DNA from 3 places in the Zongyangia acetica genome. Region 3 is predicted to be linked to each of the others. Evidence: predicted binding sites of a transcription regulator. Region 3 holds the regulator's gene; each other region holds the start of a gene.

Region 1 (3,278 bases), on a different contig from region 3:
CAAATGATTCAAGTGGATACTTCTATTAATGCGGGAGATTCCGGTGGCCCTCTTTTAAATGAGTATGGCGAAATAATTGGGGTGGTTTCCGCTAAATATTCCAGTTATGCCACGAATCCTGTGGAAGGACTCGGATTTGCAATTCCCATCAATGATGCCTTTTCGGTTGCCAAGGATCTTATGACTAATAAAAGTGTGACCAATAAGGCATGCATTGGCATCACAGCAGCAACCCTTCCGCAAGCCTTTGCTCAGCAAAATGGGCTGCATGGAGGGGTATATGTATATTCGGTCGATAAAGGTAGTGCAGCTGAAACAGCAGGATTACAAAGTGGTGATGCGATTGTCAAAATGGATGGGACAAATATAACCTCAATGCAAGAGCTCTCTGCTGTTAAGAAGCATCACAGTGCAGGCGATACTGTAAAAGTCGAAATTATTCGAAATAATCAAATACTTCAGCTATCGTTGACATTTGAAGCGCAACCCTCACTTTCTTCTCAGAGCAATTAAAACAGTCTTAAAAATAGAAGAAGTTACTATGTGAAAATATTATTTATAAGGTGTAAATAACAGTAAAGGCCGTTGGCTATAGCCAACGGCCTTTACTGTAGGTGATAAAATTTAATATCTGGGGAAAACCCTTAAAGGAAGAGTTTTTTAATCGTTGTCCTTAAAATGACGGTGAACACTCCTATCGGTTAGTTCCATAAATTCAATAAAGTTTCCATCGGGATCCTGGAGCCAAGCGCATTTTGAGTTACAACAGGCGACAAAAGCGGTATCAAGTGGCTTATCTTTGGCAAGAGCGCCTTCTGGACCGTTATAGCACAGCACACCGCGGGTTTTCAGTTCAGCCAGTACCGCATCCAGATCATCCACTTGAAGAGAAATATGGAAAAAACTCTGGCCGGGTTGTTGCGAAATATTCTTGGATGGGAATAACTCGATAAACTGCTCGTGGGCGGCCTCAAGGTATTGAATCCAGATTGAACCATCGTCATTTTTAAAATTAAATGCTTTTCGCATTCCCAATTTGTTGCAATAAAAATCTAAGGATTTTTCCAGGTCATTGACATGTTATTAATTTAGTATGTAGTAAAAAGTTGTTTTGGCTCTGATGAAAAAAGGCCTCCCGATATATGACATCGGAAGGCTTTAAAGAATCTATTGTTAGAAATAGATTTTATTTTTTAGGAAAGGGACTTTACAAGAACATGCGTTCAGATATATAATAAAGAAAACGAATGTTTTTTCGAGGTGATCTTATGGAACGGGTCATTCTTCACTGTGATCTAAACAATTTCTATGCCTCGGTAGAATGCGTACAAAATGAATCTTTAAAGCAGATTCCTATGGCGGTCTGCGGCAGGGAGGACGAGCGCCATGGTATTGTGTTAGCAAAAAACGAACTGGCCAAGCAGTTTGACATCCGCACCGGAGAACCGGTATGGCAAGCCCGCCGCAAATGTCCGGAATTGGTGATTGTACCGCCCCATCCCAGGGAATACCTGCGCTATTCCAAAATGGTACAGGAAATCTACAGCCGTTATACCGATTTGGTGCAGCCTTTTGGCATTGACGAATGCTGGCTAGATGTGACAGGAAGCCAGCGGCTTTTTGGAGGCGGGGAGGAAATCGCTTATCAGATCAAAGATACGGTAAAGAAAGAAACGGGACTGTGCATTTCGGTGGGGGTCAGCTTCAATAAAATTTTTGCCAAATTGGGAAGTGACTTAAAAAAGCCGGATGCGGTTACCGTCATCTCCCGGGAGGACTTCCGCCAAAAAATATGGGGCCTTCCGGCCGCCGATCTGCTGGGAGTGGGCCATCATACGGACAAACGTCTACAGAGTGTGGGGATTTCCTGTATCGGGGATATAGCAGCGGCGGATTGCAGTTATATGAAACGACTTTTGGGAAAAAATGGGGAGCTGCTTTGGCTATACGCCAGGGGGGAGGACCGAAGCCCTGTCACTCCTGTAGGATATGAACCGCCGATTAAAAGCATCGGACGCAGTACTACCTGCACCGCCAATCTGGAAAATATGGAGGAAGTAAAAAAGGTAGTATTGGCCCTTAGTGAAGAGGTATGCAGAGAGTTGCGCAGGCATCAGTGCAAGGCCTCTGTGGTAACGGCCCATGTAAAGGATACTAGTTTACAGGTATGGGAATACAGCGGCCACTTCTTTACACCAGAGCGTACAGTGGCGGAATTTTCCAAGACGGCCACCCGGCTCATTGAGGAACATTACAGCTGGAACCGGGACATCCGTGCCGTGGGCGTCCGGGCTTGTAAGCTAACGGATGACATATTTTGCGGGCAAACTTGTTTGGGACAGGACCCTTACGCACAGGAAAAGATCGAAAGGCTGGAAAAAAGCATCGATCATGTGCGGGAGAAATATGGGAAAAAATCAGTGATGCGGGCCACCCTCTTGGGAAGGACCAAAATTGCCGATTTTGACAGGAAGATCAGGACACTTCCGGGAAATATAATGTAAAGACGAAAACCTATACAGGATAAAAGGGACAGGGAGTGCCTGAAGGCACTCCCTGTCCCTTTTTAGATTTGTATTGTGGAATGGATGATTACAGCATCTCATACCCGCTGATGAGCACCGGCATCTTTAGAATACCTAGCTCCTTTTCCAGAAGAACACCGTTGCGTTTGGGATAATCAAAACCATAGCTCGCTTTGATGCACTGGGAGATAAACTGAACAGCCCGGTCAATGGCGACGGGCAGACTGTCTCCCTGCAGGAGGCTCCCGATAACAACACTGGCGAAGGTATCTCCAGTGCCGGGATAGGAGGCGGGAATGTACCGGCATCCCACCTTCCAAAAGGCGTGATTTCTTCTGTCATAGGCCACTACATTGGTGTTGCCGGAAGACTGTTCCTCCGGAGCACTGGTGATGATGACAACATCCGGCCCCATCTCGCTGAGACGGAGCAACCACTGCTTGATTTCTTCATCGCTGATCCTGTCTTTGCAGGATTCTCCCAATAAAAAGGCGGCTTCGGTGAAGTTAGGGGTAATGATATCCGCCTTGGCAATCAGCCCTTTCATCTGAGGGATGATCTCTTCGGTCATGGAGCTGTAAAGTGAGCCATTATCCCCCATGACAGGATCTACCACCACCAAATTATCCGGAGTACCAAAATAGTCTATGAAATCGGCCACAATATGGATCTGCCGGGTGGAGCCCAGAAATCCGGAGTAGACACAATCGAAATGAAGTCCCAGCCGCTTCCAGTGATCGATATATTCCTCCA
Region 2 (3,278 bases), on a different contig from region 3:
GCAGAACACAAAACCATCTTCTGCTATGAGCACGGCAACGATCTGACGGTAGAAAATGTGTTGAAGGAAAAGCGCTTTCATCCCCGCTGCGGCACCAGTTTCCTGCTCATTGTCCTGATCCTCTCCATTTTGGTTTCTTCGGTGGTGACCTGGGACAGCCTGGTTCTGCGGGTGGTGCTGAAAATTGCCTGCCTGCCCCTGGTGGTAGGCATTGCCTATGAGATTATTAAATTTGCCGGCCGCCACGACAATATACTTACCCGGATTATTTCCGCGCCTGGCTTGTGGCTGCAGCGGCTGACAACTGCTGAGCCGGATGCATCCCAGGTGGAGGTAGCTTTGGCTTCTTTCCTGCCGGTTCTGCCCAAGGACGAAAGTGAAGACGACCGCTGGTAAATCCGGAAAGGCGGAAAATATTTGAATTTGAAGGCATATGCAAATCAGATAAAAAAGCAACTGGAAAACGCAGGGGTATCCTCCCCTGCGTTTGAGGTTGCTTTGCTTTTTGAAAAGGTGTTTTCCCTTTCCAGAACGCAATTGCTTAGTCCAGAGAGGGAAATAGATGAAAATCTGGAAGAGAACCGGGAAAAGATGACCCGACTGGAGGCGATGGTTTCCCGCAGAATGGAGGGTTATCCCCTCCAGTATCTTCTGGGAGAGTGGGAATTTTTTGGCCTTCCCTTTTGGGTGGGGGAGGGGGTACTGATCCCCCGGCCTGATACCGAAACAGTGGTGGAGCAAGCCCTGGCGCTGCTGAAGGGAAAAGAGGCCCCGCGCATCCTGGATCTTTGCAGCGGCAGTGGCTGTATTGCCATCGCCCTGGCCCATGAGCGGCCGGACAGCCGGGTGACGGCGGTGGAGCTTTCTGAGAAGGCGTTTTCCTATCTTGAGCGCAACCGGGAGAGAAACCAGGCTGTCAACCTGGCGGCGGTGCAGGGAGACGCCTTGGACACTGGATGTGTAGATGGGAAATTTGATCTTATTGTATCAAATCCGCCCTATATCCGTCCGGAGGAGATGGAAGCGCTGCAAAAAGAGGTGCAGTTTGAGCCAAAGATGGCGCTGAGAGCAGAGGAAGAGGGGCTTTTCTTCTATAAAAGAATCAGCCGATTGTGGAAAGGACGTATCCGGCCTGGGGGATATCTGCTCTTTGAAATCGGATGGAAGCAGGCAGCACAGGTCATGGAGATTCTCCGTCAGGAGGGTTTTATGCAGGTGGGCTGCGCGAAGGATTACGGAGGCAATGACCGGGCCGTATGGGGGAGGAGCAACCGCTGAGTTTGAGCGGCCAAAAGTGAAAATATGAGGAGAAACTTGTTGCACTCCTTATGAAAACAGGTTATAATAAATTAGATACGGGAACATATGCTCGAACATGAGATGTGGATCATTTTGGAGGTAGAATATGGCACTTGATAAACAGAAAGCGCTGGACACCGCACTGGGCCAGATCGAAAAGCAATTCGGCAAGGGCGCTGTCATGCGTCTGGGACAGAACAGTCACTTGAATGTAGAGGCCATTTCCACCGGCTCCATCTCCCTGGATGTGGCATTGGGTATCGGAGGTGTTCCTCGGGGCAGAATCGTGGAGATTTACGGCCCGGAAAGTTCCGGTAAAACCACAGTGGCCCTCCATGTGGTGGCCCAGGCCCAGAAGGAAGGCGGCATCGCGGCGTTTATCGACGTGGAGCATGCCCTAGATCCTGTTTATGCAAGTGCATTGGGAGTAGACATTGACTCCCTGCTGGTTTCTCAGCCGGATACCGGAGAGCAGGCGCTGGAAATCACCGAGGCGCTGGTGCGCTCCGGGGCCATTGACGTCATCGTGTTGGACTCGGTTGCCGCAATGGTACCCAGAGCTGAAATCGAGGGGGAGATGGGCGACTCCCATGTGGGACTTCAGGCAAGGCTGATGTCCCAGGCCCTGCGGAAACTGACCGGTGTCATCTCCAAATCCAACTGCGTGGCCATCTTTATCAACCAATTGCGTGAAAAGGTCGGCGTGGTCTATGGTAATCCGGAGGTTACTCCCGGTGGCCGTGCCCTGAAGTTTTACTCCTCGGTGCGGATGGAAGTGCGCCGGGTTGAGCAGCTCAAGGTAGGCTCCGAGGTCATCGGCAACCGGACCCGCTGCAAGGTGGTAAAAAATAAAGTAGCGCCTCCCTTTAAGGAGGCAGAATTTGATATTATGTATGGCCAGGGTATTTCCCATGAGGGAGAGCTCCTGGATCTGGCAGTGCGCCTGGACATCATCAACAAAAGTGGAGCCTGGTTCAGCTACCAGGGCGAGCGCTTGGGCCAGGGACGGGATAATGTGAAAAACTATCTGCGGGAGCATCCTGATTTTGCCGATGCGGTAGAAAAGGAAGTCCGGGCCAATGCGGATAAGTTGGGCGCGCCAGCCCGCAAGGGAAAGAAAACAGAGGCGGCGGCTCCAGCTCCGGCCAAGGAAGAGCCGGCAGCAGCCCCTGCCCCTGCGGCACCAGCGGCCAAGAAGAAAATGCCGGATATTGACATTGAGGTGGATGACGAATAAGGTGATCCCCCATTACATAGAAATGGATGAGCGTGGATGCTGATTACAGCCATTGAACCCTTTAAGGGAAGTAAATACAATATCTTTGTAGAAGGGGAATACGCTCTGACGGCAGACATTGAGATCATTGCTCAGATGGGGCTGAAAGCGGGAAAACAGGTCTCTCGGGAGGATCTGGATGAGATCCGTCGGAGGGGGGATAGCCGCCGGGCCCATGAGCGTGCCCTCTATCTCCTTTCTTTTCGCGCCCATTCCCGGAAGGAGCTGTCCGACAAGCTTCTGAAAAACTACGACGAGCAGACGGTGGAAGAGATCCTTGACCGTCTTACCGCGGCTGGCCTTCTAGATGACGCGGCATACGCTGAGCTGCGAGCCCGGGATTTGATCGAACGCAAGGACTACGGGGAAAAACGGGTGCGGCAGGAGCTGCGGATGCGTGGCATCGATGGAGACATCATTGACCAGGTGCTGCAAAACTGTGAAAAAGAGGATACCCAGGATCGTCTGCAATCCCTCATCGAGACAAAATACCGCCGAAAGCTATTGGAACCCAGGGGAAGGGAACGGGTAACAGCGGCCCTGCTCCGGCGCGGATATGCTTATGAGGAAATCCGCCGGGCTCTGAATGCCCTGGAAGAGGAGGAAGAGGATTAAAATATCCTCAAGAAAAAAGATTGGTTTTGTGCCGTCCGGTACAGGCCGGGAAGGCAAGGTGAATATGAAGGAAAAACAAAAAATAGGA
Region 3 (3,278 bases):
CGTTCAGCTAGCGAGTACTAATCGGTCGAGGGCTTGACCTAAACAAATCCAGGTTCGAAGGTTTTCCATTGTTCAGTTTTGAGGGTGCACAAAAGTGCCCATATCTGCCAGAAGGCAGTACCACAACGAGCGCCATTAGCTCAGTTGGTATGGCCAGACGCTCAGCGAAAGCGAGCCGGAAGGTGAAGCTTGAGTGTTAGCGGTCGGCTAGTCCAACTGGAAAGTGTGTTTGGCGAAAATATGCGCCATTAGCTCAGTTGGTAGAGCAGCTGACTCTTAATCAGCGGGTCCCGGGTTCGAGGAACAGTGGCCGCTCCTAAAGATCGCTGGCTGTTCCACTCCGCTAAAAGCCTGCCCCCGGCAGCCTTTTTAAACGCTTCGTACTGATGACGCACCAAAAAGAGAAATCCTGAGCCGAAAGGCAAAGCATAATGGCTAATGACTAATATGCGCCATTAGCTCAGTTGGTATGGCCAGACGCTCAGCGAAAGCGAGCCGGAAGGTGAAGCTTGAGTGTTAGCGGTCGGCTAGTCCAACTGGAAAGTGTGTTTGGCGAAAATATGCGCCATTAGCTCAGTTGGTAGAGCAGCTGACTCTTAATCAGCGGGTCCCGGGTTCGAGTCCCTGATGGCGCACCAGATGGCCCGTTGGTCAAGCGGTTAAGACTCCGGCCTCTCACGCCGGCAACGCGGGTTCGATTCCCGCACGGGTCACCATTGACTACCTCTGAGATTCATTTCTCGTTCCTATATACAAGATTGAACCATCCCTTCGGATGCTTCATATATATGGTTAGGATGACTTCCCGTTGTCCTTTGCCGGTGCCTATAGCGATGAGGTCCCACCTGTTCCCATCCCGAACACAGTAGTTAAGCTCATCTGTGCCGAAAATACTTGGCGGGTGACTGCCTGGGAAAATAGGTCGGTGCCGGCTTCTTAAAAACCACAGTATGGAAACATGCTGTGGTTTTTCTTTATCCTGTGTTTTTGACAAATTTCGAATTATCCATTGCCAATGAACGTTTGTTTGTGGTATGATAGAAAAAAGGAATTGCGTAGAGGTGAGAAAGATGCGTATGAAGATAGATTTTGAACAGGAGATTCTGCGGTATCTCAGAGAACACAGCGGAGACGACATTCCCCCGACAGTGCGTGAAATTGCAGCTGGAGTGGGAATTCGATCCACCTCTACGGTACATAAGTACTTGGGCATTCTGGAGGAAAAAGGATATATTTCAAAAAAGAACGGTCTTAACAGGACGGTGAAGCTGAAAGATCCGTCTGCGCAGGTTCCCCCTGAAAACAAAATTCCCATTGTGGGCTTGGTCACCGCAGGGAATCCCATTTTGGCTTATGAAGAAATACTGGGCTATATTCCCAGCGGCAGAAAAAATGTGCAGGATTTATATGCGCTGCGGGTCAAAGGGGAGAGCATGATCAACGCCGGCATCTTAAACGGGGATTATGTCATCGTCCGCAGAACCCAAACAGCGGAGAACGGGGACATAGTGATCGCCCTCATCGATGAGGAGGCCACGGTTAAACGGTTCTATAAGGAGGATGGACATTACCGCCTCCAACCGGAAAATGATACCATGGAGCCGATTTATACTGACCACGTCCAGATATTAGGCCGGGTGATTTCCTCTGTCCGGTTTTATGAAGCACACAGTGCGGCCGAATAAATAAAATAGCCTTCCATGATGGAAGGCTATTTTTTATGCAAAGATTTCTAAGCCCACAGGACAGTGATCGCTTCCCATAATGTCAGAATAGATCAGGCTGTCCCTCATTTCCGGTACAAGACGGTTGGAGACGAGAAAATAGTCAATCCGCCACCCAGCGTTGTTGTCCCGGGCGTGGAACATATAGGACCACCAGGAATAGGCCCCAGTTTTATCCGGATAAAAGTGACGGAAGGAATCGGTAAAACCGTTTTCTAAAAGCTCGGTCATTTTCTGCCGTTCCTCCATGGTGAAACCGGCGTTGCCCACATTGGTTTTATAGTTTTTTAGATCGATTTCCTCATGGGCCACATTCATGTCCCCGCAGATGATGACCGGTTTTTGCTGATCCAAACCGGTGACATAGTCCCGGAAAGCGTCTTCCCACGCCACCCGGTAGTCCAGACGGGTCAGTCCCCGCTGGGCGTTGGGCGTATAGACATTGACCAGGATAAAACGGTCAAATTCCGCCGTGATAATCCGCCCCTCCTTGTCGTGCTCGGGGATCCCCAGCCCATAAGACACATGAAGGGGATGTTCCTTGCAGAACACCGCCGTCCCAGAATAGCCTTTTTTCTCGGCGCTGTTCCAATATTGCTCATAGCCGGGCAACTCCACCTGAGCCTGGCCCTGCTGCATCTTTGTCTCCTGCAGACAGAAAATATCCGCCTGAGCCAGGTTAAAGAAGTCCATGAAGCCTTTGCCCAGGCAGGCCCGCAGACCGTTGACATTCCAAGAAATCAATTTCATTTTATTTATCCTTTCCTAACAAACGCTGTTACAGAGGGTCATCTAAATGTGAGATATCAGATAGGGACTTTTACACATATCCATACATTCCCCGGACAGAGGCTTCCCCAGCGGCGATTTTGACCAGATCCCCGCCGATGCGGCAGATCAGGTTTCCATCCTCCGCCACGTCCAGCGCCTCCCCCTCCCGGGTCTCCCCTCCATAGGTGACCCGGACCTGGCGGCCTAAGGTCACACATTGGCGGCGGTACTCTTCCCACAGGGAGGCAAAACCCTTCTCAGCAAAGGATTGATAGAGCGGCTCCAGTGCATTCAGAATTGCCGCCGCTGCCTTATCCGGAGACAGGCTGACGCCGGTGGCAAGGCGCACCGAAGTGGCGTAGGGCAGTTCCCGCTGGTGAAAATAGTCCTCATTCTGAATGAGATTGACGCCGATGCCGCAGACAGCAAAAGCCCCCGACCCCATCAGCCTGGATTCACAGAGGATGCCGCAGACTTTTTTGCCCTGGGCTACCACATCGTTGGTCCATTTGATGCCAAAGTCGCCGCCGGTCATCTCCCGCAGCCCCTGCGCCACCGCCATGCCGCAGACCAAGGGCAGGGCAGACAGCCGCTGTACATCAAAATCCCAAAGCAGCAGGCTCATGGCCAGGGCATCCCGGTCGGTGGCAGCCCAGCGCCGTCCCAGCCGTCCCTTGCCTGCCGTCTGGCAGCCGGCGAGAACCAGGGTACCATGGGGGAGGGAAGCGCCCTCCCTTTTGAGATACTCGTTGGTGGAATCCACCTCATCCAGATAAATGCAGT

What was found. The regulator LexA, encoded in region 3, represses DNA repair genes until DNA is damaged. The targets are predictions, from matches to a motif close to CNAACANNTGTTNG.
Region 1: the regulator LexA is predicted to act here: its motif matches at 1,241-1,254, upstream of WGC32_RS05670 (DNA polymerase Y family protein).
Region 2: the regulator LexA is predicted to act here: its motif matches at 1,359-1,372, upstream of recA (recombinase RecA).

What each region holds. Positions count from the first base shown of each region.
Region 1 covers NZ_JBBEWN010000005.1:3,054-6,331, reverse strand. Annotated here, with positions in the region: gene WGC32_RS05680 (S1C family serine protease) at 1-513, shown strand, start outside; gene WGC32_RS05675 (VOC family protein) at 661-1,068, opposite strand; gene WGC32_RS05670 (DNA polymerase Y family protein) at 1,269-2,504, shown strand; gene WGC32_RS05665 (pyridoxamine kinase) at 2,593-3,278, opposite strand, start outside.
Region 2 covers NZ_JBBEWN010000001.1:321,654-324,931, reverse strand. Annotated here, with positions in the region: gene WGC32_RS01490 (DUF1385 domain-containing protein) at 1-396, shown strand, start outside; gene prmC (peptide chain release factor N(5)-glutamine methyltransferase) at 418-1,278, shown strand; gene recA (recombinase RecA) at 1,406-2,536, shown strand; gene WGC32_RS01475 (RecX family transcriptional regulator) at 2,573-3,190, shown strand; gene rimO (30S ribosomal protein S12 methylthiotransferase RimO) at 3,255-3,278, shown strand, end outside.
Region 3 covers NZ_JBBEWN010000002.1:292,180-295,457, reverse strand. Annotated here, with positions in the region: tRNA gene WGC32_RS03235 (tRNA-Lys) at 563-638, shown strand; tRNA gene WGC32_RS03230 (tRNA-Glu) at 642-716, shown strand; rRNA gene rrf (5S ribosomal RNA) at 818-934, shown strand; gene lexA (transcriptional repressor LexA) at 1,077-1,685, shown strand; gene WGC32_RS03215 (exodeoxyribonuclease III) at 1,719-2,474, opposite strand; gene WGC32_RS03210 (biotin--[acetyl-CoA-carboxylase] ligase) at 2,545-3,278, opposite strand, start outside.